Linked DNA regions of Panacibacter microcysteis. Each later gene encodes a partner of the first gene's protein in a complex. Links are inferred from orthologs where the notes say so. Each region holds a gene or a part of one and is shown on either strand. Other genes may lie near its edges.

What was found.
Region 2: the proteins of metK (region 1) and groL are in contact, whole or in part, in a cryo-EM structure (PDB 8P4O), measured with the Escherichia coli proteins. The link is inferred for Panacibacter microcysteis from one-to-one orthologs.

The regions. Positions count from the first base shown.
Region 1 is NZ_JADWYR010000002.1:202,307-218,871, forward strand. Bases 8,932-11,829 are described here. They hold metK (methionine adenosyltransferase), read left to right. Parts: upstream 8,932-9,702; coding sequence 9,703-10,956; downstream 10,957-11,829. Other genes in these bases: I5907_RS12860 (FUSC family protein), read right to left, coding at 8,932-9,440. Also shown: I5907_RS12820 (CHAT domain-containing protein), read right to left, coding at 1-1,560; I5907_RS12825 (hypothetical protein), read right to left, coding at 2,093-2,230; I5907_RS12830 (GtrA family protein), read right to left, coding at 2,418-2,807; I5907_RS12835 (ArnT family glycosyltransferase), read right to left, coding at 2,852-4,510; I5907_RS12840 (hypothetical protein), read left to right, coding at 4,767-5,291; I5907_RS12845 (OsmC family protein), read right to left, coding at 5,428-5,907; I5907_RS21800 (Ada metal-binding domain-containing protein), read right to left, coding at 5,919-6,167; I5907_RS12855 (methylated-DNA--[protein]-cysteine S-methyltransferase), read right to left, coding at 6,167-7,015; more of I5907_RS12860, read right to left, coding at 7,185-8,931; I5907_RS12870 (polysaccharide biosynthesis/export family protein), read left to right, coding at 11,850-12,476; I5907_RS12875 (GumC family protein), read left to right, coding at 12,478-14,895; I5907_RS12880 (UpxY family transcription antiterminator), read left to right, coding at 14,966-15,484; I5907_RS12885 (Gfo/Idh/MocA family protein), read left to right, coding at 15,582-16,565. UniProt on the Escherichia coli protein: Catalyzes the formation of S-adenosylmethionine (AdoMet) from methionine and ATP.
Region 2 is NZ_JADWYR010000002.1:1,510,602-1,527,226, forward strand. The notes cover bases 4,366-7,323. They hold groL (chaperonin GroEL), read left to right. Parts: upstream 4,366-5,004; coding sequence 5,005-6,642; downstream 6,643-7,323. Other genes in these bases: I5907_RS18225 (co-chaperone GroES), read left to right, coding at 4,551-4,832; I5907_RS18235 (CRTAC1 family protein), read right to left, coding at 6,711-7,323. Also shown: putative type IX secretion system sortase PorU2, read right to left, coding at 1-271; I5907_RS18200 (Crp/Fnr family transcriptional regulator), read left to right, coding at 821-1,411; I5907_RS18205 (DinB family protein), read left to right, coding at 1,495-2,106; I5907_RS18210 (acyl-CoA thioesterase), read right to left, coding at 2,103-2,504; murQ (N-acetylmuramic acid 6-phosphate etherase), read right to left, coding at 2,515-3,333; I5907_RS18220 (N-acetylglucosamine kinase), read right to left, coding at 3,346-4,191; more of I5907_RS18235, read right to left, coding at 7,324-8,423; I5907_RS18240 (phosphatase PAP2 family protein), read right to left, coding at 8,600-9,859; I5907_RS18245 (VCBS repeat-containing protein), read right to left, coding at 10,066-13,404; I5907_RS18250 (RagB/SusD family nutrient uptake outer membrane protein), read right to left, coding at 13,729-15,600; I5907_RS18255 (SusC/RagA family TonB-linked outer membrane protein), read right to left, coding at 15,611-16,625.

The DNA.
Region 1 (16,565 bases):
GTTAGAACCCATAATGCCCGGTAATAAAACTACAATTGGCTTTTTTCCTGTTGGCAGATCTGGGTAGGGCTCCAGTTCTCCATATTCGATATTGAGTAAGCTTCTGTCGCTTGCAGGAACATTGTATTGCTCGACACATGTAAAACCTGGTATGTTTTTGCCATCCTCTGTTTTCAAGGCAAAAGAAATGGCTTCCCTGGTGCGGTAGTTTTTAAAGTAGCTGATATGATCGACTGCTTTTCCTTCGTCAAAAAAATACTGAATACTGCCAGCGCGCCTTGCACCCAGGTACATGGAATCTGTATTTACCACCAGGTCGTTTCTTTGCTGGTAAAACAGTTTACCCATAATTACCAGCAAAGCCCTGAAAGAGAGGCTTAGTTTTCCGTTGCCGGCAATTACAGCCAGTGTATTTCCTTCTACGGCATTTTCTTCGGTTCTGTCATTCAGTATTTTTATAAATGGCGATTCAGGCCCCATTGCTTCTATACCGGGTAAGACGCTGGTATCTTCTTTTGTTTTGATCGTGGTTGCAATGAGCTCTTTTAATATTACCGCCACATCGTTTGCATTGCGGCCAAGTAAATTGTACAGGATATTGAACACCTGGTCCAGTCTTTTTGAAGCAAGCTTTGTACCTGCAGCAGGCGCTGCTACCCGGATCAACTTTTTGAGTGTAATCTTTTTTCGGCTGAAGATGTCGTTCAACTGCCTGATACATTCAATATCGTTTACCCGGTTTTCTTTTTTGAGCAGCTGGATATTTTCTACCGAAAAACCGGGAAAGTTTTTTTTATTGTCCCTGCTGTATTTTGCAAGTATGTCTGCAATAAGCCCACCCCTGGAATGCGTAATAACATGTAGTTCTGCTCCGTCGGGAAGTTGTTTTGCGAGGGCAACAGTGTTTTCAAGCGGGCTTTTGGTAAGTGTGCGGTGTTCAAATGCAAGCACATTTTTTCCATAGGTGTTAAATATCTCGTTCCATACTTCGGCGGTTGAAAGATCTTCAAAGGCGCCTTTTGTATCGGAATTTGTTCCATGTATAAACAACAGCATTGGTTTGACCTGACCGCTTCCTGTAAATTTTTCAAACGCAAATGTTTTAGTCAGATAACTAAGCCCCTCCCGATCGCCGAGATGCGTTTTTTCTAATTTTTCAGCAAGAGCTTTTACGCTGTTACAGATGGCTTTTTTAGCAAACACCTTTAACAGTCTTGCGGCTATTTCGCCTACAATGCTTCTTTCGCCGTCTGCAGATTTGAGGGTTGGCGGTATTACGAAGCCATCTGTACTTCTTTGTAAACTTTCTGCAGCGGGGTACAGGTCATGCAGCGTTGCGCTATCGCACATCCATGTAGTGCCATCTTCAAAAGTTAGTTCGATAACTTTGTCTGAGATGTCAAGCGCCAGTTCCTGCTGAAAATCGCGGTCGTGGGGACTTAACTCGTATACTGCCTCAGGAATAAGTGTTACCGGTGATTCTGCTATCCTTGTTTCTCCACGTAAGGCGCTTTCTGTTGTAGCGACCTTACCCCTGATGATTATTTTATTGATGCTCATAAACAGGTTGCTTTAAAGATGTCATGCGGTGTAAGGACTACATAATTGCCGAGAGGTTTGGTTTCATGGTAAGCATATTATGCCGCCGGTAAAACGTGATGCGAAATCTAATGTAATAAAATTGTTTCTTAGTTGGTTGTTTTATGTGGGGATTTGTGTAGCCGGAGATTGTTGCCATATTTTCTGCAGATGAAGTGCTTGCGACGCAACAGGCGATGCCATGAAAAACCGGAGCTGGTATTCAAAAAAAGAAAGAGCCGTTTATGTAGCGACTCTTTCAGTCTGGTGTAAACCTCCGTTTATATAGAACGGATTAAGGTTGAAAAAAAGGCAATAATATGCGTAAAGCTTGTCTGTATTTTGATAGCACGAGATTACGATTTATCTAAAAAAGCAAAAACCGTTTTTTACACGTAAAAAAACGTGTAAAAAACGGTTGACGGTTACCGGAAGAATTTATAGGGCAATAAAAGTTACCCCATTTCCTTTTGACGGAACATTGGTTGCAGATGCATAAACCCTAGTAATACTTTTAGCTTAATGCGTTGCGCAGTAACGCAACAATATGGGCTTCGAGTAACTCGGGGGATAAATCGTCTTTAGGCAGGTTTATTGCACTGTTGTAGTGCTTTTTTGCAGCCTTTTCTGCTTTTGCATGATTGTTTGACATGACTGAAATCGTGTTTTTTTCGGTGTGTTTTTCGGTTATAGATCGCATAAAATACATTTTTAATATCTGTTATAAGATACGATATTACAATAAGTAAGGTTGTTAATGAATGTGATTTTTCACGCACGAAGCGGTGATTTTACACAATCATTGTGTTTTTCTTTATAAAATGTGGATAAGTGGAGTACTAGCGAAAATTGTATAGCCAGTTCGAAAAGAAATTCCAGATGAATACGCAGCCAATTGCCAATGCTTTGGCAATATAAAAACGAATTTTAAGTTTTTCGTGAAAAAAATATAGCAGGCCGTTGTTGAGCAGTAAACCGACCAGGCTAAATAAAACGAACTTACCGAACTCCGGCAGCCAGTTTTGATTGCTGTGGAAGGTCCAGTACCGGTTAATAAGATAATTATTGATTACCGCCAGCGTGAAACCACATGAATTCGCAATGTACTGGTTCCATTTAATTTTTTCTCTAACCAGCCAGGTTATGCTAAAGTCAATTACCATTCCAATAATACCGGTAATGCCAAAACGCAGCAGTTTATAGAATGTTTCTAAGTTAAATTCGTTCATCAGAATTTTTTTGAGCCAGATAATATTCGCTCATATCCTTTGTATTATTGGAGCAATTGCAACAGTACCATTTTTTTTGTTGTGTTGCTTCTTGTTGCAGGATTTAAAAACTCACCGGTGAGCATACTTATTCTAAAATAATCAAACTCGTGCAGTATGTTAAACTTGATACCTGCGTTGTTTAAACTTTCCAGTCTTTCTACACCGGTATATATAACGGCTGATTTATTTGCTACTGCAAAAGCCTTTACATCGGATGCATTGTAGAGCCAGTCAGGTTCGCCATTTGCATAAAATTCGAAGGAATGCATAAAATCCATGTACATGGCGTATGGCGCTTTGTAATTATTTTCTTTTAACCAGTTTGCTGCAGCAAGGCCGGACTGGTACTTGAAAAGGTAGGGGTACAGGCAAAAGTTTAAAAACGGGTATAAGATTATACCAAAAGCAAAGCTTCTGAATATTGTATTGATAAATATTGATTTGCCAAACAGTATGAGTGTGGCTGCTATTGCAATTAACACCAATAGAATGATGAGCCATTTATATGGCATCTGCAGAAAAATGGCCAGAAAGCTGATCAATGCTGCAGCGATAATCAGCAAAACGGTCTGTGTTATACTGATAGCTTTTTGTGCGCGGGGTGCGTTGTTCTCAAAAACTTTTACCAGGTAATCAGCAGCTATAATGGAGAAATGCGGAAATAAGATGATAATGTAGTGCGGCAGTTGAAATTTTGATAAAGAGAACAATAAAAAAGTTAATGCTGCACTTCCAAAAATAATCCATTGCGCTTTTTTTGCAAGCCGGTTATGTTTTGTAAAGAGTCTTACAATGCCTGTGTATAATATTACAGACCATGGCAAAAAAGCCCATAGCGTAGTGTGCAGGAAAAAGCTGATGTCGCCGCTGCCTTGTATGGGTCCGGTATTAAAAAATCTTCCAAACTGGCTGTCCCAAAAGAAAAATTTTATACCAGACACATTGGTGGTACCAAAAACCAGTTTTTCAGGATGTGCGTCAAACTGTGCGTAGAGGCAGTACAATTCAGGCGTAATGAATACCAGCACAAGAATAACCATAAGATACCACCTGTAATTGATAAACTCTTTCCATTCCCTGTTTATGATCCAGTACACAACAAAACCGCCTGATATGGTGAGTAGCGCAAATATGCCTTTAGTCATTACGGCACAGGCCGCCAGTAAGGCCGCCAGTAGCAGATGCGCCGGTTTTTTGTTCCGGTATACCCTGTACATGTAATAGATGCTGCCAATAGTTAGTGTTGTAAGGTAAGGTTCGGCTCTTACATCAAAGTTTGCCAGTACAGCGTGCAGGGCAATGACATAAATAAGCACAGAAACCATTGCAACCGCCTCATTGTATAGTTGCTTTGCCAGCAGGTATGTAAACCTTAAACCAACAAGCCAGAAGATAAAAGCAGGAAATTTATAAGCAAAAGAGTTGATGCCAAAAATCTTAAAACTTAAAGCCGTAATCCAAAATGGAAAATGCGGCTTGTCAAGCCAGTCATGATCATCGCCAATAAGATTGATCCAGTCATTGCTAAGCGCCATGTGTTTGGATATAGCAGCATACAATGTACCATCAGGTTCAAGTACCGCATTGAATAAACCTGTTGCATTTAACAGTACTCCAATAATAACAAGTAAAGGAAAATAACGACGTAATGTAATTTGCATTGCAGGTATTTTGCTGTGCTTAAATAGACTGCAAATTAAACGTATGCTGCAACAGTTTAAAACCTAACTATTGTGTGTTTCCTGTTAATGCACATATGCACATTTTTTTGTGGACAAACGCGGTATGCAACAAGGTAATGAATTGGTATCTTTATTGTTGCTAAAGATTGTGTCATCAATATTATCTTATTATTATCATTCTGGTCAGGCTGACGACTTCAAACATGCAATTGTAGTTTTACTAAAACAATATGCCATGAATTTATTATTACAGAACCATGAATCGTATCCCCTAAAGGATAGAAAGCAATTAAATGTAGCGTTACTGGCAGGTGGCGAAGTTGTTTTGAATATGTTATACGATGTGCCATTACATACGGCACGGCTGGAAAGCGGCGTTTCCCGCAGGATGTTTATGGTGTACAAAGAAGGTAAGCGCTTTCCTAAGCATGTTTTTAAAAATGAGTATGGGTTCGATGTTGGTATGATCGACCCGCAGGCCGCCTATAATAATTACGGATGCGTTCAGCTGTATGGCAATGCATTTTATTATAACCTCGATTTTATAAAGGAAAAAACTTTAACGCTTTCGCGTTTGCCGGATGCTCCGCCACTGCTTACCGTAAAGCTTGATAGTTACAGTGCGGGCATTAATGGTTTGCCAGACGATTACTATCATTTTTTACTGGCCAGCCTTTGCTGGTTTGTAGAGTTACCTGCAAAAGAAGAAGTGCTCAACACAAATATTTATTCAAACAAATCAGGCGCGGTGCGTGTATAACGTGTACAACGATCACATAAAAAAAGCGGCAAATAAATGTTGCCGCTTTTTTTATAATGGTACAGGCTGCATTGCTACTATTTGGCTGTTGTTGTGTCACTCACTTGTACGCCTCTGCCGCTATGCAGCAAGTGTGCTAACCTGTTGCAGCGTTAAAGACAGGTTTATGGTAAACCGGGAAGTTGACAGAGTTTGCAATAAAACAAAGTTCATTCGCTTTTTTATGTAGTGCCGTAGCTTTTTCTGCAAGCGTAATATCAGCTAATGTAATAACAGGTGCTAAAGTGATTTCCGTAAAATGCCCGCCGCCATCCGCGGTTTCAACCATTGTTCCGGCTGCATTATCAACGTATGCCGTTACCACAATGCCGGCTTCTGCACACAGGTGTAAATACCACAGCATATGGCACGATGAAACAGATGCCACCAATAACAGTTCGGGGTTGTATTTCGTTTTATCTCCCCTGAATGCGGGATCAGCGGTGCAGTATATAGCTGTTCTGTTCTCAGCTATTATGGTATGGCTTCTTTCGTAAGCTGCATATTGCGAAGTACCGGTGCCTTTGTTACCTGTCCATTGAGTGGTGATATTATAATTATGTGTGCGTGTTGTCATTGGTTGTATGTTTATAATTTACACGAAAATTTCCATTCCTTATATTCTTTTCTCATGCAATGTGCGCAAGGCCGGTAACCGTTTTGCAGCGCTTCTTCTGCCGACTTAAAAAATACACGGTTTTCTTTGTTCATTTTTTTGCCGGACCTGCATGAAAGTTTTCCGTAAATATATAATTGTTTATTCCCCGCGCAGGCGATATCCCTGTTTTTAATCAGGCTTCGCAATTGTAGTGGACTAATGCCGGTGTGGTGCAGCATTAGTTGTTGTTTGTGTTTGTTCTTGCTGCCTCCCAACCTATGATTGCTGCTTTTCTTGTGGGCCCCCACATGTAGCCGCCAATACTGCCGCCGGATTGTATTACACGGTGACAAGGAATAAGATAAGCTACAGGGTTACTGCCTATTGCAGTGCCTACGGCTCTTGCTGCGGCAGGCTTTTCAACCTGCTGTGCAATTGCGCCATAAGTGGAAAGTTGACCCATTGGAATTTTCAGCAAAGCTTCCCAAACCTTTAGTTGAAAAGGTGTGCCTTTCAGGTGTAGCTTTATTTCATGCAGCCGGCTCCAGTCTTGTGTAAAAATGTACAGGGCGTTTTGCTGAAAGAGGTCTGTCATCTGTTTGAATACTGCATTTGGGAATTGTGCCCGCAACAAACTCAATGCTTCGCGTTCATCATGTATAAATGCAGTATAACAAATGCCCCTGGCTGTTGATGCTATGAGTATATTGCCAAAAAGCGTTTCCGCATAACTGTAATTTATTCCAAGGTTTTCGCCGCCGTTTTTGAATTCGCCCGGCGTCATGCCTTCAATATTGATGAATAGGTCGTGCAACCTTCCGGTACCAGACAGGCCAGTTTCAAAAGCTGCATCAGATAAGGTTGCCTGTTGCTGTCGAAGGATGTCTTTGGCGTATTCAATACTCAGATACTGCAGAAATTTTTTCGGGCTTACGCCGGCCCATGCTGTGAACATTCGTTGAAAATGATGCGGACTTAAATGAATATGGGCGGCAACATCTTCCAGTTCGGGCTGTTCTTTAAAATGTTGCCTGATGTATGCAATGGCTTCGGCTATCCTGCTGTAATTGATATTATGCGGTTGCATAGTAAAAGTTTATTACACGAAAGTAACAGCCTGCTTAACGAAGATAAACCCGAAACTTGCGGTTTTTTTCTGCTGTATGTTACACGCGCAGTTGCCGAAAAAGGTTATACAGTACAAGAGTGCGACGCAACAGGCGATGCCACATATACTGCTGCCTGGCCCATCATCATTATTCCTTTACCAGCTGTGCCGCGGTCTTTTTTATATCTGCCGTAATGTTGATGATAAAATTGAACTGGTCTGCTATTGATTTATATTCTGACAATGCTTTTTTGGTACTGCTTTCGAGTATACCATTTTGCAGCTCCTGTTTTCTTGTTTTCAATAACTCATCAAGCCTTTGCTGCACTTTGTTTTCTGTAAGTGTTGTTGTAGCCGGCAGCGGTTGATGCTGCTGTATGGTTTGCGCGGCATTATCGAGCGTTGATACCGTGGTATTGATGATAGGTACAAAATCTGCTGAGACATACTTTTCTGCGAGCGGTTTTACATAGTAGGAAAGTGTGGCAATATGCGAGGTGAGCATATGATTCTGCACAACAAACTGGTGTACCAGTTTGATGTTTTTTCTTTTGCTTTTTGGTTCAGAAAGCATGCGGGTAAACGCATCTGAAAGATTAGCCAATGCAACAAAGGCATTCTTGCGGCTTACTTTATAACTGGTAACGGTTACAGGCTCGCCGATGAACGCCACTGCTATGTCTTTAAAATAATTCCTGTTGCTTTCGATAACCTGGCTCATATAGCTGCCAATTTGTTCCTGCTCCCAGGCAGGCAGCAATAAAAGGTTTGCGATAAAAGCGATAGCAGAACCGATTACGGTATCTATTATGCGGTCCGCTATTACCGTTTCAAAATTTGCTTTGTTGAGTATGTGAAACAGCAATAGTATGTATGGCGTCATAAAAATCACGCTGATCATATAGTGGGTTCTCAAGAGACTATATGTGCCGATCATCAGCAGCAGCATGATCACAAAAAGCACATTGTTGTCCTTGATAAAATACAACATCAGCATACCAGCAATTGCGCCAAGTACAGTACCAATAAGCCTTTCGTAGTTTCTTTTACGTGTAAGGCTGTAAGCCGGTTTTAAAATAACTATGATGGTAAGCAGTATCCAGTAACTGTGGCCAAGTGGAAAAAGCAATGATACAATATACCCCGCAAGTGTAGCAATGCTTATTCGTATGGCATGCCTGAATGTATTGGATGTTAATGTAAGGTTGTCTTTTAAGATCTTTACATCAATGGGCTGGTGAGAGATGAATTTGTCATAATCCCCGCTTGTTTTGCTCTTGCTTACAAACTCTTTATCGTAAGTTGTGTAGAGGTGCAGTGTATGAATTCTTGCAGCAATATCTTCAATGCTGTTAAATATGTGCCGCAGGCTTATAAAACCATCTACGTTATCAGCGGTCCTGTTTGCATCACGAAAGTCATTAAAATAGCGCCTGGTATTGTTTAACTGCTTCGATAGTTCGCCTGTTTCTGCAGAAGCGTTGCCGCTTTTTACAGCAATACCAATCTCATCCAGTTCATCGGTCAGTGAGATGATCAACTGACGGTAGTGTTCCAGTATTTCACTGTTATTAAATGCATCGTGCAACGCTTTATAATCCTGGTAAGAAGTCATGGCTCTCTCAAAAAGATCCACGATATCTGTAAACAGCATCAGCAGCGTTCTGCTGGTAGTAGTTGATTCTCTCGTAACGTTCCGGCTCTTAAAAAGCAGTTCCCTTACAAGGTTTTGTTTTTCATGCACCGCAACCTGTTGCTCCAGCATTTGCTGGTATGTTTTGTCATAGTCCACTTCTTTCTCATAGAACGAAGCCCTTGCGCGCAGGTAATCGGCTGTGGCCATTATACAATCTCCCAGTGCCTGCTGTACCAGTTTATACGGCCTGAAACTGTAAAGCAGCAGGCTAAGCAACATATACCATATAGCACCGGAAAGTATATATAGTGTATTAAGCAATACATCCCATCCCTGGTGCTGCCTGTTGATGCTTAGTACCATTACCAGCAAGGCCGATACACCTACAGCGTTTGCCCGGCTGCCATATACACCAATCATCGAGAATACAAAACAGGAGAGAAGCAGCAGAGCACCAAGCATAAAGTGATCCGCGGAGGCAAAGGCGGTAAGAAATGAAATAATGGTATTAATGATCAGGCATGCAAACATGCCATTCCTCCGGTGGTGTATCGGCCCGGGCGTGTCAGCAATACTTACGCTCAATGCACCCAGCGAAACAACTACACCCACAGACAGCAGCTCAAAATAGCTCAGCAACAGCGCCGGCAAAACGATCCCTGCAGTTATGCGCACACCTTCACTCAGGTAATGGCTGTTGATAAAACTTTTGTACTCCTTAATGTAATCCATCGTTATGACGTCTGCAGGCAAAGATATTGCCTGCATAAACAGCGGTGGTATTATGTTATAAAAGATGCAGGTATGTCTTTACACGCAAAGTATAAAGCAGCATATTTGTGTGTTACCGGCTGCGGGTTTCATGGCATCGCCTGTTGCGTCGCACTCTTCAGCTTTATATTTTCAAATCGGCTGCCCGCCGCGGTTACAAGCAGTCTTTGACCGGCATTTTTCAAAAAAAATCCACAGGCTGTTAAATGAGATAAAAGAATAATTCATACCCCTATCTTTGCAACCTGAAAAAAAGATTATGCCTTATTTATTTACCTCAGAAAGCGTGTCAGAAGGCCACCCTGATAAAGTGGCCGACCAAATATCAGACGCTTTAATAGATAATTTTTTAGCATTTGATGCCAACAGTAAAGTAGCGTGTGAAACATTGGTAACAACCGGCCAGGTTGTATTGGCAGGCGAAGTAAAAAGTAAAGCCTATCTCGATGTGCAGGAAATAGCACGTGGTGTAATTCGCAAAATCGGCTACACCAAAAGCGAGTATATGTTCGAAGCCAACAGTTGCGGTATCTTATCTGCTATTCATGAGCAGTCTGCAGATATCAACCAGGGTGTAGATCGTAAGACTAAAGAAGAGCAGGGTGCCGGCGACCAGGGTATGATGTTTGGCTATGCTACCAACGAAACAGAAGATTACATGCCGCTGGCACTGGACCTGGCCCATAAAATATTACAGGAACTGGCAGCGCTTCGCCGGGAAAATAACGAGATCAAATACCTGCGTCCTGATGCTAAAAGCCAGGTAACGCTGGAGTATGACGACAACAATAAACCACTCAGGATAGATGCAATTGTTGTTTCAACACAGCACGACGATTTTGACAGTGAGGAAAAGATGCTGAAGAAAATTAAAAAAGATATCGTAAATATTCTTATTCCAAGGGTACAGGCAAAATATACAAAATATGCGCACCTTTTTGGGTCAAAGATTAAGTATCACATTAACCCCACCGGCAAGTTTGTCATCGGCGGTCCCCATGGCGATACCGGGTTAACAGGGCGTAAGATTATCGTGGATACTTATGGCGGCAAAGGAGCACATGGCGGTGGTGCATTCAGCGGTAAAGATCCGTCTAAGGTTGACCGCAGTGCTGCATACGCTACAAGGCACATTGCTAAAAATCTTGTTGCAGCCGGTGTTTGCGAAGAAGCACTGGTACAGGTTTCTTACGCAATTGGAGTTGCTGAGCCAATGGGTCTGTATGTGAATACCTATGGAACAGCGAAAATAGATATGACTGATGGGGAGATAGCAAAGATAGTTTCTGCCATTTTTGACATGCGGCCTTATTTTATAGAGCAGCGCCTGAAATTACGTAATCCCATCTACAGCGAAACTGCTGCATACGGCCACATGGGTCGCAAACCTGAAATCGTTGAAAAAGAGTTTCGTTCTCCGGAAGGAAAAGTTGTAAAAAAGAAAGTTGAATTGTTTACCTGGGAAAAACTTGACTACGTAGGAAAAGTAAAAAAAGCTTTTGCTATTAAATAGTAGCTCGATTGGATAAAATTAAAAAAGATCACTGCTTAAAACAGTGATCTTTTTTTTAAACAAACCGCAAAGGCGGGTTGCAATAAATTTTTAAAACGCAGTAATAAATCAGTTTTTACAGATTACATAGTAGCGGGTGCTATTGTCCGTACCTGCTGTAAACAACTCCTTAAGCCTGTTTGAATTCTTAATAAGCTTATGACTTCGATTATCAAAAACTTCATTATTTGCACAAAAAGTGTTGCAGGATTCGATATACGGAAGAATTTTTTTCACTACTTCGATCTCGTTGTCCACTCTCTCTTTAGAATAATGTTTGTCTTTAACCGCTAATAACAACTCTCTTTCCATTTTCTTTTTTCTTAGTGTAAAATTATCAATAAAGGGGTTGGCTGATGATATACAAAATGCTAAAATTCGTTTGCTACAGTTTCACTGTGCATCCCTTGCCAGGTACTCATTTTGTGAAGAAAATGCCAACATCTATGCCAGCATAAGTTCTTATCGCTTAATTGTTAATTAAAATATCACGATATATAACGTGCAATAGTCTTTTTATTGTGCAGGAACATTTAATCTCTAATAATTTCAGCATTTTGTACGTTCTTGAGATTCACAAGAAAAATTGATTATCAGCTTAGTTAAAAGCTTGTTATTACAAATTATTTTATAAGTTTGACAAACGAGGCATTCCGGTACACGCATTTAAAACGGACAATCTTAGACGTGTGTTCCATTTTGTTTAAGGGTAATGAATTATGAGAAAAGACCGAATCAGCATAACAGCACCTTGTTATGTACTATACTTATGTATTTGCTTTTTTGCAACCTCCTGTATAAGTAACAAGAATGTTATCTATTTCAACAACCTCCCGGATACTACGCGGATACAATTGGAAAAGCTACAATTTCCACTAAAAACGGTGCAGGTAAATGATGTTGTGGAAATAACCGTTGGCGGCGAAAACGAAGAGACTGCGCGATACATTCAGTCTTATTTTACGGGTCAACCTTCCTTAAAGGTCCTGGTAGACATTAACGGAAATATCGAACTGCCAAAAGTTGGCAAATTGCATGTGGCCAATTTATCTGTTGAGCAGCTAAAAGATACAGTTGCAAATGCCTATAAGGAATTTTTATTAAATCCGATTGTGCAGGTTAAACTTGCGGGTTTTCATTTTGCTGTGCTTGGTGAGGTTAAAACACCCGGCGTTTTCGATATTGAAGCAGATAAAATTACGTTGCTTGAAGCACTGGGAAGGGCAGGAGATATGACGCCTTATTCAGAAAGAGAGAAGATAAAAATTATACGTGAAGTAAATGGTGAGCGGGAAGTCTTAACCATCAACATGACAGATAAGGCCATCCTCAATTCACCTGACTATTACATACATCGCTACGATATTATTTATGTAACGCCGAAAGAAATAAAGCAGATAAATGATAATATCCAGCGCATCACGCCTTACTTAAGTATTGTATCCAGTCTTATTGCAATAACCGTATTATTGACCAGATAAAATGAGCTACCCCGATATAGATAATGAAAATGGTGGAATGGTTGCGCAGTCGAGTGTTCAATTCGACATCAAAAAGTTTGTTTACAAATTGATTGGTTTCCTGCCATGGATCATTATATCCGTGCTTATTGCTTATACTGTAGCAAAACTTTACCTGCGTTATACACCCCAGATGCACAGGGTAGCGGCCTTTTTGCTTATCAAAGACAATGAAGAATCATCACCGGATTATAATGTACTGCGGGAACTGGGGGTTATTACCAGCAGTAAGGAAATCCAAAACCAGATCGACATCCTGCAGTCATATGAATTGTCTGAAAATGTGGTAGACTCGTTAAACCTGCAGGTTAAGCTGTACACTGTTGGTCGTATCGCATCCCTGCCATTGTATGGTAAAAACAGCCCTTTATGGATCAACAACAAACGAGAGGACTCCGTGCATTTCAAGCCTTCCACTTACCAGGTTTTCCTGGAGCCTGACAGTGTTGTTCTGATCGCCGGCGCAGAGCGTAAGGCTTATCATTATGGGGATACTGTTACTTTTTCCGGTAAGAATACATGGTTCACCAGGAATACAGCAATGAAAGCTGACGACAATGGTTACAATCTCGTAATTGAAGACCGGCATGCCGTAACAGTTGCACTGCGCGGTGGCATTTCCATAACCAAAGCCCATGACCCGGGCGGTATCGTTGAAATTGCATTACAGGATCAGTCAGCGCTGCGTGCAAAAGATATTGTCAACAAACTGATTGAGACCTTCAACACTGCCGGTGTAAACGATAAAAACCAGGTTGGTATAAAAACGCGTAAATTTCTTGCAGATCGCGTAGACACCGTTGCCTCAGAGCTCGACCAACTGGAAAAATATGCGGAAACGTTTAAGAAAAGTAACCAGATCAATGATGTAAGTACCATCGGTAACGAATACCTGGGTGAAGCGATGAAATACGATGGAGAACTGGCTGAGCAAATGGCAAAAATGAAGCTGCTGGAGTCACTCGAACAATTTATCAAAAGCTCCAAAAGTTATACTGACATAATTCCTTCCGACTATGGTATTTCCGATGCTACGCTGGCAAGTTTGATCCAAACACATAATGCAGATATCCTTACCTATCAGCAGCAAAGTAAAATCAGCACTACCAAAGATCCTTTGATGGATCGCCTCAAAAACAAAATAAGCGATGATAAGCAGAACCTGCTTAAAAACCTGGAAAGTATTAAACAGGGTTTCGATGTAAACTACAGCCAGATCAACGCCCGCAAAAATAATTTTGATGCGTTGCTTTACGGTCTTCCGGCAAAGGAGCGTGAATACCTGAAGTTAAAAAGACAGATTGGGGTAAAAGAACAACTGTACCTCTACCTGCTGCAAAGAAAGGAAGAGATAGAGTTGTCGCTCAACTCTACAATCAATAACACAAGAATTGTAGATGCTGCCTTCGACCAGGGCATTATTTCTCCCAAGAGCGAACAGATTGTAATGTTCTCTTTGCTGGTTGGAGTAATTGTGCCGATTGTTATTATGTTACTGCTCGATTTCTTTGACAATAAACTGGCAGACCGTAAAGAAATTGAAGACAAAACAAAAGTGCCTATAATCGGTGAGCTGTCTTTCAACAGCAGTATCAAGAACAAAGTGATTCATACAAAAAGCCGCTCGAGTATGGCCGAGCAATTCAGGCTTATAGGCACAAATCTTCGTTACATTGCTGCCAATAAAGAATCAAAAACCATTCTTGTAACCTCATTTATGAGTGGCGAGGGCAAAAGCTTTGTCTCAACAAATCTTGCAGGAAGTCTCTCAAGTGGCAACAACAAAGTGCTGCTTATAGAGCTTGACCTCCGTAAACCAAAGCTTTCCAAATATCTGGGCATTCAGCCAAAATATGGTATCACAGATTACCTTGTTGGCTCGCAGGGTTTGCAACAGGTGATCTCGAAAGTAGACGAGTTTAGCAACGTGGATATCATTACCAGCGGCCCTGTGCCGCCAAACCCCAGTGAAATGCTGATGATGCCTAAACTTGATCAGTTGTTTGAATACGCACGCCAGCATTACCAGTACATTATTATCGATTCTTCGCCGGTAGGCCTTGTGGCCGATGCTTTCCTTAGTGGAAAACATGCTGACGTAACCCTCTTTATCTTACGGCACAGGTACTCACATAAAACAACCTTAACGTATGTCGACAGGTTGTTTGCAGAACGAAAGCTCAATAATCTAAATATAGTCGTAAATGGTATTAAGGAACAAAAAGGTGTTGGATATACCTACGGCTACGGCTATGGTTATGGATATGGCTACGGCTACGGATATGGCTACGGCTATAAGTACGGATCAGGTTATTATGCAGATGATGAGAAGCCAAAAGGTTTTTTCAAAAGGTTGTTTTCCTCAGGAAATAAAAAGTAACCTTTTACACTATTTTTCAATAAAGATGAGCGATTCACCGCTGTGAGTCACCTGGCGAAGCTTTGCAAATATGGACGAAAACACAGAAAAGTGGTTTGCTATCTACACCAAACCACGCAGCGAAAAAAAAGTGAATGCCACGCTATTACTAAAAGGAATACATAGCTGGTGCCCGGTACAAAAAATAGAAAGACAATGGAGCGACAGGAAAAAGATCATCGAAGAACCACTCTTTAAATCTTATGTGTTTGTGTGTATAAAACCCGATGAAAAACTGGCTGTGCTTCAAACATCAGGCGTATTAAATTTTGTACACCACATCGGCAAACCTGCCATTATAAGAAACGAAGAAATCGAGCTGATAAAATCTTTCCTGCTCGAGAAAGATGCCAAAATTCAAATCCAGAATATGGCCGGTTTTAAAGAAGACGATAAGGTGGTAATAAAACATGGTATTTTCATGGACAATGTGGGTACCGTTGTAAAAGCAAGTTCCAAAAAATTGTATGTGCGGCTGGAGAGTCTCGATCAGTTAATGGTTGTGGAGTTTCCTGTAAACTATGCCGGCCACTATTTTCCACATGGTTAACATTTATGAGCCCGGCTCCATCTTTTCATAGCATCACCTGTTGCGTCGCACTCTTCAACTGCAACAATACTATTCAGCACGGGTACAACAACATTACATGCATGTACTGGTTATAGGTTTGGGTTCTATCGGTAAAAGGCATGCTGCAAACATTCAGCAGCTTGGGCATACTATATATATCGTAAGCTCAAAAGATAAAATGCCTGAAGCATTCGGAGAAGTCGTGCATTTTCAATCGCCTGGGCAGGCATTGCTTGCTCAGCAATACGATGCTGCACTCATTTGCACACCTACAACAAATCATGATACTGCTTTAATCAGTTTACTGCAACGAAAAGTGCCACTTATTTATGTTGAAAAGCCGTTAAGTCATTCATTGGAAAATACAGGCGAGATCAGGAGACTGGCCAACAGCTATAACAACAAACTGGTGGTTGGCTTCGATTTGCATTTCGATCCCGGCATGATTTATTTAAAGGAACAATTGGCTGCCCACGTTATCGGTAAAGTTGTTTCGGTAAATGCATTTGTTGGTCAGCACCTGGCACAATGGCGGCCGTATGAAGATTACAGAAACGGTATGAGTGCGAAGGTTGCAACAGGTGGAGGTGTACTGCTCGATCTTATTCATGAGTTTGAATACCTGTACCGTTTGTTTGGAAGAGTAACACGTATAGCAGCCAATATTACCAATACCGGCACACTGCAGATAGAAACAGAAGAATCAGCAGATGTATTGCTTTCATTCGAGAGCGGTGTAAGCGCCGTTGTACATCTCGATTACCTGCAGCCTGTTTTAAAAAGATATTGCATTATAACCGGAACAAAAGGAACCATTACGTGGAACCTTGCAGACAAAACAGTAGACGTTGTTTCCAATGGGGCAGCACCGGTAATATTTTCTTATAAAGATTTTGACCGTAATGATCGTTTTGTAGATGCCATGCGTTCTTTTCTCAGCAATAAGCACGATGAACGTTTTGCTACGTTGGATGATGGCATTGCAAGCCTGGATATTGTGCTGCGCGCAAAAGCCGCAGCCGGTTACACTGTGGCGAAAAGCGATAAGAACGTACAAGTG
Region 2 (16,625 bases), 1.3 Mb from region 1 along the record:
ATACATAAATGGGTACTTCCTGCCCATCGCGCCATAGTTCAAAATCGATACCGCGTACATCTCCTAAACCTGCCGCAGCAATGGCAGCCTGCGGAATTCTTACAACGCCAAAACGAAGCGGAAAGCCGCTCAGCGGGTCTGTGCCGAAAGGCCCAATCTTAAATTTATAGTAAGTTTTATTGTAGTCAATCCACTCATTAAAGTACGGCTGCTGGGCACGCAACGATTGTATACAGAGAAAAAGAAACGCAGTAAATATTATCCTTTTCATTTTTGAACAGGTTTTTCTTCCGGAAATTGAATTGTAAAGCAAGGAAATATTACATATTTTTCTTATTAACCCTGAAAGTTTAATTCAATTATAATACGCTTTACGCGCCGGAAACTCCGGCGGGTCGTACAAAACCAAACGATAATCTTCCAAATGCAGCAAAAAATGTATAAGCCCTGCTATTTTGTTTATATAACATGCGGGCATATGCAGTTATTGTATTAGCCATCATGCTGCCACAAAATGCTTCAGTTGTTTTTAATCTTACACAATACTGCACCGGGAGCAGCAAACTATGCAAAACATCATTTTTATGTACCCGGCAGCAGCACTGTGTGCACCTCCTCTTGCGTCGCACTCTTGTACTGTATATCTATATTCAGCACCGATGCGGGCCATGTTGTTTTTTTGCGGGACTGTAACCTTGCCCAATAGCGATAAGAACGATGAACGGATTGCGACGCAACAAAAGCCCAATCAGGGATATACTGCCGGTATCATTCAAAAAAAGTAATCCTGTAAACGTGTTTGTAATTACTTTAGAGTACGATGGAACTGCAGGCTGCACTGGAACATTTACGAAAGGTTATTTTTGCAATTCACCCTTTGCAGGAAAATGAATGGGCTGATTTTGCTGCCATCTGGCAAAGGTTTGATGCAAAGCGGAAAACCATGCTTACCAAAGCGGGCGAAACCGAACGCCACCTGTACTTTGTACTGAATGGCGTGCAACGGGGCTTTTACCTGCATGATGCCGGCAAAGAAGCTACGATTGTTTTTTCCTATCCATTTTCATTTTCCGGTATTGTTGATTCTTTTCTTACACAACAGCCTTCACGCTTTTTTCTTGAAACGCTTACCGGCAGCAAATTTCTAAGAACAGAATACAGGCAGGTAAATAAGTTGCTGATGCGGTACCATAATTTTCAAACGTGCATGTTTAAAGCGTTGAGCTTTACTTTTGCAGGCGTGCTGGAACGGCAAATAGAAATACAATGTTTTTCGGCAGAAGAAAAATTCAGGGTATTACTCAGGAGAAGCCCGCATGTTTTACAACTTATACCACATAAATATCTTGCTTCTTACCTAGGTTTAGACGCCACTACATTCAGTAAATTACTGGGCTCGGTAAGATTATAAAATATACCTGGCAGAAAATCTTGGTCTTTACCAAGAATTTGTTTTTGATATACATGCAGCTTTGCATTACAAACACACAAACAATGCAAACATACAACACACCAACCTTGCTGTTAAAGCTGCAACAACAAACGGAAACATTACTTGACAAAGCAGTAAGAGAATGGCAAATGATAACACCTGCCGTTTTTAAAAAACAACCTTCGCCAAATGCATGGAGCGCTATGCAGTGTATTGGCCATTTGAATATGTATGGTGATTATTACCTGCCGGCAATTGAGCAAGCCATTATGCAGGCAAACAAGACAGGCAATTCAGCCTCTGCCATTTTTACGCCGGGCTGGCTGGGCAATTATTTTACAAACATGATGCAGACAAGTCCCGGTAAAGGCAGTAAAAAAATGAAGGCCCCAAAAAATTATACCATCACCAATGAAGGCTTAAGTGACGAAGTAATTGCAAGGTTCATAGATCAGCAGGAAAAACTATTGGTACTGCTGGACAAAGCTGCCAACGTAAACCTTAATACGATAAGAATACCAATATCGATCGCACCATTTATCAAGCTAAAACTGGGTGACGTTTTTATGTTTCTTATTGCACACAACAACAGGCACGTGCAACAGGCAGAGAGAGCAATTGATGCTGCGGGCAATACCGACAGAACAACCAATAATATCAGGATTGCGGTTTAGGCAAACATATTGATGAGTGTTTCATCAATCCTTCGCGGACGCTGTGTAAGTCTGTCGAGCGGTATCCAGGTACTGGCGGCAGTAATGATCTTTTTATTGTCTGCCGGGCGTATGATCTCGTAATGTCTTTTCCAGGTAACATTGGTATAGTCGCCCGTCCACGTTGTCATTTGCAGCTCATCATGCAGGAAGGCCTGGTTGTAATAATCTACTTCATGCCGTTTGATCATCCACAGCACGGTATTCTTTAATTCGTCAGACGCAAATGTATTCCAGTGCATAGAGGCAATATCCTGCATCCATTGCACATATATCACATTGTTTACATGCAACACATCATCAAGATGTTCAGGTAAAACAGTAATCGTAATAATGAAACGGCTGTTCTTTAATTCCATCAGCAAAAAATTACTTCTTTAAAAATGCTTCGGCCGCCTTTTTAACCGAGCCATATTCTTCCAGCAGGCGGTGTGCTTCTTCATAAGAGCTGTTGATCTTTTCCATGAGCATTTTGGTACCGCGGTCCTTTAGCTTGGTATTGTTGAGTTGCATGTTTACCATACGGTTATCCTCTACCCTGCCCAGTTGTATCATGGCTGTGGTAGAGATCATATTAAGTACCAGTTTTTGCGCGGTACCACTTTTCATGCGCGTACTGCCGGTTACAAATTCAGGCCCTGCAACTATTTCCACGGCATAATCTGCGGCTGCCGCAAGCGGGCTGCCTTCGTTACATACAATACAGCCGGTAGCAATGCCGTGCTGCCCGCATTGCTCCATAGCGCCAATCACATAGGGCGTGGTACCACTTGCTGCAATTCCAATAACAAAGTCATTTTTACTTACACGGTGCTGTACAAGATCTTCCCATCCCTGCATTACGTCATCTTCTGCGTCTTCCACAGATTTTACAATGGCAACATTGCCACCTGCTATTACCCCGGTTACAAGATCTGTAGGTACACCGTAGGTGGGCGGGCATTCACTTGCATCCAGTATACCAAGCCTGCCGCTGGTGCCTGCACCAACATAAAACAGCCTGCCACCTGCAAGCATTTTATCTACCACTGCGCTAATGAGTCGCTCTATTGCAGGCAAAGCCTTCTCTACTGCAAAAGCCACTTTCTTGTCTTCATTGTTAATATTGGTAATAATTTCCAGCACAGACATTTTTTCCTGGTGCCTGTATGGAGAAGGCTGCTCGGTAACTCTTGTAAAATCTTTCATACGTGTGTATACTTATGCTGTTGTGTGATAGGCGATCAATCCATCCATTGGTTGTTTGAGCACTTTGCCCAATTCAAGTTCGTACGTATTGCACAAATCCTGCAACACATCCTGCAGTCCGTATGCAACGCTACCTACAAAACTGATGGGGTATAACCAGCTTTCCCTGTATTTGTACAGATGTGTAAAGAAAAAATCATTCAGGCCATCTTCTATAATATTTTCAATCATATAGTGGCCGCGGTTTTCTGCAAGAAAAACCGCGAAAGAAGCAAGATAACGATTTGGCTGTGGCCTTTTATAAACGTGCTCCAGTATATCGTTTGCGTTTGTTTTAAACTGTTCATTAAAGCGAAGCAGCAGCTCTTCATCAAATGTATTGTAGAGGAAATGCTGTATCACTTTCCGGCCAAGGTATGCACCACTGCCTTCATCGCCTAATACGTACCCTAAACCCGGGCTGTTTTTTATAATTTTTTTGCCATTATAGTAGCAACTGTTTGAGCCTGTACCCAAAATGCATGCAACACCTTTTTCATTTCCGCAAACGGCTCTTGCTGCTGCCAGCAAATCTATATTGGCCTCTATTTTGGCCGAGGGAAAAACTTTCTTTAAAACTTTCTTTAAAACTTTTACATTATCGGGGTTGCCAAGCCCGGTACCGTAGTAATGCACTTCGTCAACCTGTACATCTTTGATCTTTTTTACAAGTTCGTTTTGCAACAGTGCCACTATTTCTGCTGCAGTTAAAAAATAAGGACTGATACCCTGCGTAATAATTTTCTTTTTCCTGTTGTTGGCAATTAAACACCATTCACATTTGGTGGAACCGCTGTCTGCAATAAGTTTGATTGCCATAGGTTATTAATTAAGGTTTGAAGATATGAGTTATGCCATTTTACAGCAATATTTTTTGGTACCGGCAGTAGTGTTTCATGGCATCGCCTGTTGCCACGCTCGGTTCATGGTTCTGCTCTTTTGGCGGCTGCAGCGTTCTGTTTATGCGTGGCCGCCGGCAAAAGGGTTAAATGAAATTTTGTCACTGCTGCGCAAAACACTTTCTTTGCCGTCCTGTTAATGCTGCCAACTATTCGCAGTTGTGCAATAAGCGGTTGCAAAAAATGCAATTTTGGCTCGTAATGGCTGCGTGGCACAGTAATCGCTAACCCAACTGCATTAACAATCAACTGTTCACTAAATTTTAAATTCATACAATTATGGCTAAAAAGATCAATGTTACCCCTCTGCATGACAGGGTAATCATCCAACCAGCCCGTGCTGAAGAGAAGACTGCTGGTGGTATTATTATTCCGGACACTGCTAAAGAAAAACCTCAGCGTGGTACCGTTGTAGCTGCAGGCCCAGGCAAGAAAGATGAGCCTGTTTCTGTAAAAGTTGGCGACACAGTACTTTATGGCAAATATGCCGGTACTGAGATCCAGATTGAAGGCAACGACCTTTTGATCATGAGAGAGAGCGATATACTTGCGATAATCTAACCGCGGAGCTGCTCAATACTTATTCTATAGTACAAGAGTGCGACGCAACGACTGCTTAATAGTATTGCTGCCGCCTGGTACACAAAAAATTTCGGGTAAGTAAATGTGCAGGTGTACAAACTGCTCTTTAAGATTCAAATTAATTATTAACCGATTTTCAAATTTTAATATTATGGCTAAACAACTCTTCTTCGATATCGAGGCAAGAAATAAAATGAAGCGTGGTGTAGATGTTCTTGCCAACGCAGTTAAAGTTACATTAGGACCTAAAGGTCGCAATGTTGTTATTGAGAAAAAATTTGGTGCTCCTGCTGTAACAAAAGATGGTGTTACAGTTGCCAAAGAAATTGAACTGGAAGACCCGATTGAAAACATGGGCGCACAAATGGTAAAAGAAGTAGCATCTAAGACTGCTGATATTGCAGGTGATGGTACTACTACTGCAACTGTACTGGCTCAGTCAATCATCAGCGAAGGCCTGAAAATGGTTGCTGCAGGTGCAAACCCAATGGATCTTAAACGCGGTATTGATAAAGCTGTTGCACTGGTTGTTGAAAACCTGAAAGGACAGTCTCAGACCGTGGGTAACGACAGCAAAAAAATTCAGCAGGTTGCAACAATCTCTGCTAACAATGACGAAACAATCGGTAAACTGATTGCTGAAGCTTTTGCAAAAGTTGGTAAAGAAGGTGTAATTACTGTAGAAGAAGCGAAAGGTACTGATACTACAGTAGACGTGGTAGAAGGTATGCAGTTTGACCGCGGTTATATCTCTCCATACTTTGTTACAAACAGCGAGAAAATGGAAGCTGAATTACAGAATCCATACATTCTTATCTACGATAAGAAAATCTCTGCAATGAAAGACATTCTTCACATACTGGAGAAAGTTGCACAAAGTGGCCGTCCGCTGGTGATTATTTCTGAAGACCTGGAAGGCGAAGCATTGGCTACACTGGTAGTAAATAAATTACGTGGTACATTGAAAGTAGCTGCTGTTAAAGCACCTGGTTTTGGTGACCGCAGGAAAGAAATGTTGCAGGATATTGCTATTCTTACTGCAGGTACAGTAATCAGCGAAGAAATGGGTCATAAACTGGAAGGTGCTGACCTTACATCTCTTGGCCAGGCAGCTTCTATAACTATCGACAAAGACAATACCATTGTTGTTGGCGGTAAAGGAAAGAAAAATGAGATCGTTTCCCGCGTTAACCAGATTAAAGCGCAGATCGAAACAACTACATCTGACTACGATAAAGAAAAATTACAGGAACGTCTTGCCAAACTAAGCGGTGGTGTTGCTGTATTGTATGTTGGTGCTGCTACAGAAGTAGAAATGAAAGAAAAGAAAGACCGTGTAGATGATGCTTTACATGCTACACGTGCAGCAGTTGAAGAAGGTATTGTGCCTGGTGGTGGTGTAGCTTACATTCGTGCTATTGAAAGCCTTGAAGCTAAAGTAAAAGGCCAGATTGCTGATGAGCAGACAGGTATGGCAATCGTTCGCCGTGCTTTGGAAGAGCCTATCCGCACTTTGACTGCTAATGCCGGTATAGACGGTTCTATCGTTGTTCAGAAAATTAAAGAAGGTACAAAAGATTTCGGTTTCAATGCAAGAACTGAAACATATGAAAACCTTTTTAAAGCTGGTGTTATTGACCCTACTAAAGTGAGCCGTGTAGCATTGGAAAATGCTGCTTCTATTGCAGGTATGTTATTAACAACTGAATGTGTTGTTGCTGACAAACCAGAGCCTAAGAGCGCTGCTGCTCCTGCAATGCCGGGTGGTGGTATGGGTATGGATTATTAATTACAATCGTTTTACGGTTATACAAAACCCCGCAGTACCTGCGGGGTTTTTGTTTGAAGTGCGTGGTATTATACATTTGATTTTTTCTTCCTTCTTTGCAGTAATATTATTGCCATCATAATTATGATTATAACGATACCGCCTGTGATGAGATAGACCAAAGCATTACTATCCGTTTGTTTGTTGAGCAATACATTTTCTGTAATCGTTATTAGCTGGTTTGCGTTTACATTGAGTAGTTCCTGTTTTGCCCCCCCGGACCAACGAACAATTATTTTGTCAATTTTTTGTACCTCACCTAACCCAAAGTGCGCTATCACCGAATTCTGCGAGATATGACTAGAACCTCCTCCATCGATTTCCCTGATCATTATTTTATTTCCTATGTGGATCTCTACTTTTGAACCGATTCCATGAGTTTCAGCCTGCACACCTCTAAGCGCAATTTTTATCCAATTGCCTTTTGCAGAATCATTTCTATACAGCTTTGTAACAGATGGTACCGGATAGTTGGGATATACAGGCTCTTCTTCTACTACAAGCAAATCAAGGTCTCCATCATTATCATAATCGAATACAACAGAACCTCTGCCAATACCGTAATCGGCAAGGCCGTATAATGTAGCCTTTTCAGTGAATCTTCCGCCATTATTCTCGTAATAAAAATCAGCCATCGGGTGACAGTCAGGGTTCAGGTCGCCATTTGCAACGTATAAATCAATGTCTCCGTCATGATCAAAATCTGCAAAGTTTGCTCCCCAGCTAATGGCATACATGCCCATGCCTAATTCATTGGCTTTATCTATGAATGGCCGTCCACTTCCCTGATTAACCATAAACATATTAAACTTTATGTTGGTAAAGTAATAGTCCATTAAACCATCATTATTGTAATCACCGACAGCTGTACCCATGGAATTAATACGCAGATCCATGTTCTTTTCTTTGCCGACATCTGTAAATTTTTGTTCAGGATACTCATTCTGCAATAACATATCCGGGGTGCGCTTATACCCAAAGTCGTGATTAACTATCAGGTCCTGGTCTCCATCATTGTCATAGTCAGTGAAAACGCCGCCAAATCCAAAACCCCGGTAATCAAGACCATAATTTTCATACACATCTGTAAATTTTCTGCCGCTATTATTTAATAATAAATAGCCTTTTGCAATCTGGTTGGCACCTACTACGGTTGCGTCGTTTATAAAATTTAATTTTCCTTCAAACTGATTAAAATAATTACCCACATAAATGTCAGGATAACCGTCTCCGTTAAAGTCGCCAAAACTTGCACCGGTGCTAAAAGAGTACATTTTATCCAGGCCGTATTCTTTTGTAACATTTTTAAAAGTTCCGTTGCCGTTATTAAGGAAAAGTAAATTCACTTCCCTTGGTATCGGCAGCTTGGTTGTTCTGCTGGTAATTGTTGTTACAAATAGATCTACAAACCCGTCTTTATTTACATCTGCGCCCGAAACACCCTGAGTAACAAAATCTTTTGTAACAGTTAAGCCGGAGTTGTCAAACACATTTGTAAAAGTACCGTTGCCATTATTTTTATATAATACATCATTGTTCATGCCTCCTGTGATGTAAATATCTTCGTAGCCATCATTATTAAAATCGATTATACAAGCACCGCCGCCAAACATACCTTCATAAACTTTAAACGCATGTTGAATGCCCGCAGAGTCGGTAACATCTGTAAACCTTTTTTGTGCATACCCGGAATAAGGTAAAAGCAGCACATACACCACAGCAGTAGTAATAAAGCGGGACATTTTTACGGTTGTTAAGTTGGTTAAATTATTCAAACCATTCACACTAATGACTGGTGCAACAACAAGCAAATAACGAAAACACTCTATGCCACCAGCGCAACTGATAAATTATTTTTACTCTTTAAATCCTTCTACCTGCAACAGTTTTGCCGGAGATTATATAAACGGTGTTGCGATTAATTTTTCCATTCCAGACCAATTACATTCTTTGCAATTTCTTTTCCTTTTTCTATACCTCTTTCATTATCCTGGGGAATATGTATTCCACCATAAAATCTTGAATTGGCTGTTTCATTTGCAGCTTGCCAAAAAGAGTTGAAATGTCTTTCTTTAAAATCTACGTTCCTAATTTCATCCCTGGGTCGTCCAACGTGCAGACTATCTGTAAATGAGAAACTATCGCCATATAAATCGGTAAGAACTGTAGCCATTGCAGCTGCCTGGATGGCATGCCCTGATGGAAAAGCCGGAAATGGAGGATCTGGCCAAAACGATTCCCAGCGGGCATCTATATGCTGCGTTACAAAAGTGTTAGCTCGTTCTGAATAAAACTGATACTTCCATTTCCAGCAGTTTCTGAAAGCATCGGCCAATGCGATACCTAATTTTGCATAAGTCTCTCCACATTTGATCAGTGAAGGTTGTGTTTTCCTTATCGCTATTGTTGCAAGATAATAGGAATGGCCAGGTGGTGTGGGCGTAACTTCAGGATCATCGCTCCACCAAATGGCAGCCTCTTTTTCATCCTGGCTTAATAATTTGTTCTTTTCATATACCTGTATAAATTGCTGATAGTAACCAGAGGATGGCGCAGTATCATAAGAAACAAACACTGGCGCCGCTACAGCCGAATCCTGCGCAAGAAATGTTCTGTTTTTGCCCCAGTGTGGGTGTAAAGGAAAGTGAGAAAATGTTTGAGCGTATAATGGTGGTTGCCAGCAACCGGGCTTTTGCGGTGGTATCAACTTCTTATCGAAATTATTGAGATAGCCACGATGCCCGCCATCATTCTTAGACCACTCAAAAATGGCTGCAGCAATGGTTTTGCCGTAAGCCACAGAACGATTAACAACCGATTGATCGATACCGCCGCTATAGCGCTTTAAAAAACTTTTTTCCAGCGAGTCTATTTTGCGTTTGTTATCGTCAGACGTCTGAATATAAATGTTTCTGATGATGGCTGCCTGTGCCGCATTTAAACATATCTGCCAGTTATACTGTAAGTCCTTACCTGGTATGGGCAGCGCTCCCAGCCCGTTGAGCTGCGTTGCCACAGAACGGTAAGCAGTGCTGCTGTTGACAACAGACTCGTACATGGTAAGACCGATATAACCAAGCGAACGTGAAGCAAATGTTGGTGAGTTTGCCGGTGTGGTTTTAAGTATGTAAACAGTCATATCGGCCCAGGCAGCAGCCAGTTCATAATCTTTTGGCACCGGCTCTTTATTACATGCTAAAAAAGGCAAGAGGCAACATACAAAGGCTGCCGGCGCCATTAAACTTTTAGACCGTCGGGGCAGCCAAAAAGATGCCATATGCACAACCGATGAAGTGATTGCGACGCAACGAAGATGCCATGAAATACAGCAGCCGGTATTTAAATAAATACCAGAAAAAGCTTTCGAAAACTTTTTCATTTTCTCTATTTAGACAAGTAGTAAGCAGTTAGTTTTTGGCCACAAATGCCAAAATATAGTTTATTGTTTACCTGAATGCAGCTTCTTACATCTCCACGTATATGGAAGCCGGATTCACGCTGGTTAATATACGTAAAATTCCCTTTCCCATCACCGGCAAGTAATACGCCGTAATTTGCATCTGCTTTTCCCAACCTTATTTTTAAGTAACTGTTATTTCCGCACAATAACAGGTCTTTGTTTCCATCCTTGTTAAAATCCAGCGTATCTATTGTGTAAACAGGCGCATACTGCGCCTGTATGGGCAAAGCTGTTTCCTGCAACGCTCCCCCGGCAGTACTCATGAAGCATGTGGTAGCTGTAAAATTGGCCGTAAGGTGACCAGCGCCCTTCAAATCTTTTTCTTCAAAAAGCTGATCCAAAGTAACATCGGCATAGCTTTTAAAGTCTGCAAAACGTTTGCGCAATACGGGTAACTGGCTAACCAGTTCATCTCTTGTTATATAGGGATAGCGTTTGCCCTGGATATAAAAACAAAATACAGGGTCTACAGAGCCATTGTTGTCAAAGTCTTTGTAGTAAAGATCGAGCGGCTCTGTATCGGAGGCGTGAAACTGCATGTTTAAACCGATATTTCCGGCGACGATGTCAGGCCTTCCATCCTGATTTAAATCAACTACTTCAATAGTATTCCACCAGCCTTTGTATTGCTTACTGAAGAATTTTTTTGACTGATCAATGAGCTTACCATCCTGCTTTTTATATACCGTGATGGGCATCCATTCGCCTGCCACGATCAACTCGTTTTCCTGGTCTCTGTCCATATCTGCCCATAGGGCAGTAGTAACCATGCCTGCGGTAGCTAATGCGGGGCAAACTTTTTTGGTTTGATCGGTAAACCGGCCTTTACCGTCATTGATTAAGATATAGCTTACCGGCGTTTCAGGATAACGGCCCGGCACCACTCTTCCACCTACAAAAATATCTGGTGCGCCATCTCCGTTGATGTCGTCTACAGCCACACTCGATTTGCTGCCAGCAATAGCGGGCAATAAATTACTACGCTTATAATTTCCTTTGCCATCAGCAATGTATAAGCGATCATGCAGCAAATAAAACGAATCTCCAATGCTGTGATAACCGCCGCTTGCAATATATATATCAGCGTTTCCATCTTTATCAGCATCCAGAATAGCAATTGCTGCATCTACATATTGCTTGTCTTTCTCAAAATCGGCTATTATTTTTTGCCGAAAACTACCATTGGCAGACTGCATGTATAATTGCGCTGGTTGAATGCCATTTCCTCCAAGAATCAAATCTTCCAATCCATCTTTATTAAGGTCTGATTTTACCATGCAGGGACTATTATAAGAAAGCTGGCTGATAAGTAACGCCTGCCTGTTAAAATCATTGATGCTGGTATCTGTTTTATCTGAAAACTGAATGCCGGGCATTGTTTCACTAAACCAGGTTTGTACTTTAGCCGGCTTAAGCCGATTAAGCAGTGCCTCCTTCTCATTTAGTTTTATCAGCTGGTTTACTTTCACATCAGTAAGGCGTTGCATTTTACCGCCGGGCCAGGTGATGATAAGTGAATCAATTAAAGAAGTGCTCCCAAGACCAAAGTGCAGCACAGGAGAAACATTTGAAAGGTAGCCTCGAGCAGGGTATTGTTCTACTTTTTGAATGTGCCCCTTACTATAAACAGTAACTATAGCACCAATACCCTGCAAATTGCCGGCACTTCCTGTAAGGCTGATATTGATAAAATTATTCTTTGAAAGTTTTTCCGATTCATTTTTATACAGAAAAGCAGGAAGATTGATATTGTTTACCACTATATCCAGATCACCATCATTATCAAGATCTGCATAGGCAGCTCCATTACTGTTCGAATGCTGGTTCATACCCCACTCTGTTGCTGCGTTGGTAAAGCCACTACCCTGCTTATTTCTAAACATATAGTTTACAACATTGGATGATGGCATCTTCTTAATAATTTCCATAACGTCTTCGCGCTGCAGTCTACCTCTCGCTTCTACATAACTGTTCATGTAATTGATGAAATCCAGATTGGTATAATCGCGGTAATAGCCGTTTGTAATGTACAAATCTTTCCATCCATCGTTATCATAATCAGCAAAAAGCGGAGCCCAGCTCCAGTCGGTATTAGATACACCTTCCAGTTGTCCTGTTTCACTAAAGGTATTGTTACCATTGTTTATCTGCAACATATTACGCATATACTGGTAATAAAAGCCGCTGCGCACATTCATATTGAACTTTGGGTAGTTGTCAGGCGCCAGCAACAACTTCTGCCTGTGATTATCTTCGGGCAACATATCAAGCGTGAAAATATCGGGCAGGCCATCATTGTTTACATCTGCAACATCGTTGCCCATAGAGAACTGGCTTGTATGCCCTATAGCGCTTTCTATTGTATTCGTAAATGTACCGTTACCATTATTTATATATAAAAAGTCGGGCACAGCATAATCATTAGACACATAAAAATCAGGATAACCATCTTCATTAAAATCAGAAAGACCAATCCCTAATCCGTAACTCAACTCAGAGCCGTTGATTCCTGCCTTTACGGTCACATCTTCAAACACTCCATTGGATTGCTTTAACAGACGCAAGCCTTTATCGGGACTATCCTGTTTGAAGAGTTTGGCAGTGGCTTCAACATTTAGAATAGGTAAGTTTTTAGGGTTATGATTCAATAATAACATGTCCAGGTCTCCATCTTTATCATAATCAAAGAAATACGACTGGTTGCTAAAACCTGTACTGGCAAGACCGAAGGCTGCTGCCTTTTCTTCAAAAAGGGGAACACCATTCTTTCCTGCGCCTTTATTGATGAACAGCTGGTTGGCTCTTTTAGCTTCAGGCATTGCGCCTGAATAACATAGATATATGTCAGGCAGGCCATCTGCATTTACATCTACCGCATTTGCCCCTGTTTTCCAGGGTCCGGCTCTGCCCCCGGCGCCAGAAACAGTTGTAACATCTTCAAATTTGAAATTGCCCCGATTGATGTAAAGCTTGTTATCGCTCATATTACTGGTAAAGTACAAATCAATCAGACCATCATTATTAAAGTCTGCTGTCGCAATACCACCACCGTTATAAAAGTATTCATACATCAGGATGTTGGTATTAAGTCCTTCTGTAAGGGTATTTTGAAAGGTAATATTTGACTCTGACTGATCTACCAAAACAAATAACTCTTTGCCGGTTGAAGTTTTTTGGGGTGCACTTTCCTCTTCTGCCTGCTCATGACACGCACAAAACAAAAGAAAAGAAAACATGAAAAGTGATCTGCTTGAAAAATTCATTGATTGCAATTAGCGACCGGTAATTTAATACGAAGTTTTATTATGGGCCCAACTTTTTTACATGCATTTGGCTTTGGTTGCGTCGCACACTTGTACACCACAATAAAGCTGTGCAACACGAAGCTTTTTCGCTGGGTTGGAATATGATGCTGTCAGGAAAAAGCGCTTCGTTGTAAAATAGTAAACAAAGCGCTGAAGTGTGCGACGCAACAAAAGCTCAATAAAAAACTTACTGCCGGGTACATCATCATTCTTACCACATTTGCGCATTAAAAAAAATCTATCCCTGTCGGGATAGATTTTTTTATAACAGTATAAATTTAATTAATCTGTATAACCAGGATTCTGAACCAGTAAATTGTTCTTACTCATTTCATCCCTGCTTATTGGCCTGTAGTACATTTTATCTTTCCACACCCTTGTTTCATTTTCTGTATTGGCCTGAACAGTATAAGTATAATCGTAAACTGTTTCATCATGCCTGTAAGGAACCAGCGGAGACTTGCCAGGTTTTAGTGTAGCCCTTACATCAATTGCTTTGATACCACGGCCTACAGTTGTAGCGGGTATCATCCATCTCCTGGCATCATGATACCGATGCTCTTCGTATGCTAATTCAATCCTGCGTTCATTTCTATAGCGATCTCTCAGAGCTGTACCGGCATCGTTAATTGCCGGCATACCAGACCTGAAACGGATCTTGTTCAGCCATGTACGGGCTTCACCCTCGTCTCCTGTTTCAATACACGCTTCAACATAATTCAATACCATTTCTGTATACCGGATAAATGGCCATGGCACAACCTGTCCGTTTGACTGGTTATCAGGCAATGCAGGATTAGGATCGATGAATTTTCTTGTGTAGTAGTGTGTACGGCTGCCATTCCAGTTTTCGATGGGAGATTCACGCGTATCAATACCGTTAATAAAACCGCCGGAACCATCTGCATAGTAACCTGTCTGAATCTGGTTAACAGGATCTCTGTCTGCAACATCTGCAGGTCTTGGCTTCCAGTCTGCGCCGTCAAACATTACCGTACCATAAAGCCTTGGATCGCGGTTTGTATACGGATGTGCTTTGTGATCAGCGTTATTCCAGTCAAACTTAGAGCCATCCATCATTTCGTAATCATCTACCAGTTGTTGAATAGGCGTGTTACCTGCCCAGTTATGGTAACCGTTAGGTCCGTTGTTGATGCCATAGTGAATACCACCAAGCGGCCAGTTGTCTTCCTGTGTGTACAGCGTTGTAGAAGTTCTCTGGAAGATAAGTTCTACTGCTGCAGCAGCATCACCCACTGCGCTTTTACCACCCATTGCAATTGAGATATAATTCTGTCTGCCATCTTCAGCAGAAACCGGGGCTGAAAGATCCAGTTTATAACCTTGTGACGCGTCAAGAACAGCTTTTGCAGCAGCTTTTGCGGCCTGCCACCTGGATTGCTGATCTCCACCTGTATAAGCCAGTAATTCTTTATTACTGTAGCCTGACAAAAGCGTTTGCGACTTTGTCTGGTCATGCAAATCGCTCGCCGCATACAATAACACTCTTGACTTAAGTGCCATGGCTGCGAGTTTAGAAGCGCGGCCATCTACCAGGGTTTTACCATCCAGCATTTGCGCTGCCTGGTCCAGATCACTCACTATGAAGTTTACACATTCTTCGTAAGAGCTTCTTGCGATAGAGTAATCTTCATTCAAACCATAGGTGCGATCTATGATAGGTACGCCGCCATAAAACCTTAATAATTGCTGGTAGTAGTAGGCTCTTAAAAAATGAGCCTCGCCCTGCAACTGTTCTTTTAACACTTCATCTGTAAAAGTTGCATTTGGCAGGTTTTCTAATGCAATGTTTGCATCCCTGATAGCAGCATACATATTATCCCAATAATAGGTGGCGCTCATCCAGGCCAGGCCTCCGGGCTCTTCCGTACCTTCTGTAAAATTGTTGATATTTCTGCCTGCATGTGTGAACATTGCTTCATCTGTATACGCAGCGAGCGCCTGTTCTTCAAAACCTCCATAGCCCAGTGAGGCGTAGATGTTTAAGACGAAGGCATTGGAAAGAGGGCCATCACCCCATGTTGCATCGCTGGACACCCTGTCCTGTGGTTTCGTATTTAGGAAATCAGTATTGCATGAAGAAATAGTTACACCAAACGCAACTGCACTGATTACAATTAATGCTTTTTTCATACATCGATTTTTAGAATGTTAAACTAAGACCGCCGTTGATTACCCTTGATTGAGGATAATATACACCACTACCGGCAGTAGCTTCTGGATCAAAAATTTTCATTTTAGAAACGGTAAATAAGTTAAGCGCATTCACAAAAATTCTGAAGTTGCTTACTTTAACCTTATCCAACAAGCGCGCTGGTAAAGTATAACCAATTTCAATATTTTTCATACGAATGTAATTTTTACTGAAAAGGTAATACGTGTTATTTCCATACGCTCCGCCGGTGAAATAAGTATCTCCGCGGCTGGCCAGTCTTGGATTCGTGCTGCTGGGATTATCAATTGACCACCTGTTATCGTAATAATATTTCAGGTAATTGCCAATATCACCAGATTCGGTTTGCACCCGTATTAATGCTCCTGCAGCTCCCTGGAATAGTATGTTAAGGTCAAACGCTTTATACCTTGCTTCAATAGTGGCCCCAAAATTGAAGTTGGGAAATTCACTCTTATTAAGTCTCACAGCGTCATCTGGTGTAATCTTTCCATCGCCATTCACATCTTCAAATTTCATATCACCGGGTATAAGTTCGCCAGTAACTGAACTATAATCTAATGTGTTTTTGTCTATATCAGCCTGGTCGAGAAAAACACCCGCAGATTTGTAAACAAGAAAAGCCTGGTAAGGTTTGCCTTCCTGCCATTGATAATCCGGGTTTGCCTTGCTTTCTGCTATATATTTAACGGTATTCCTTGCATAACCACCATTTACACCTGCCCTGAACCAAAAGTCTTTGCTAAGATTACCTTTATAAGCAAGTGAAAACTCAAACCCTTTATTGTCAATTCGCCCGTTATTTACCGGGGGCAGGCGATTTGCAATACCTGATGAGTTTGGAATGATTCCTCTTTCATCAATCAAAAGAGCGCTTCTCTTGTTGAAAAAGTACTCTAACGTTAAATCGATATGATTGTTCAAAATAGTCGCGTCTAACCCAACATTATAATTGTTTGCTACTTCCCATGTGAAATTATTGTTT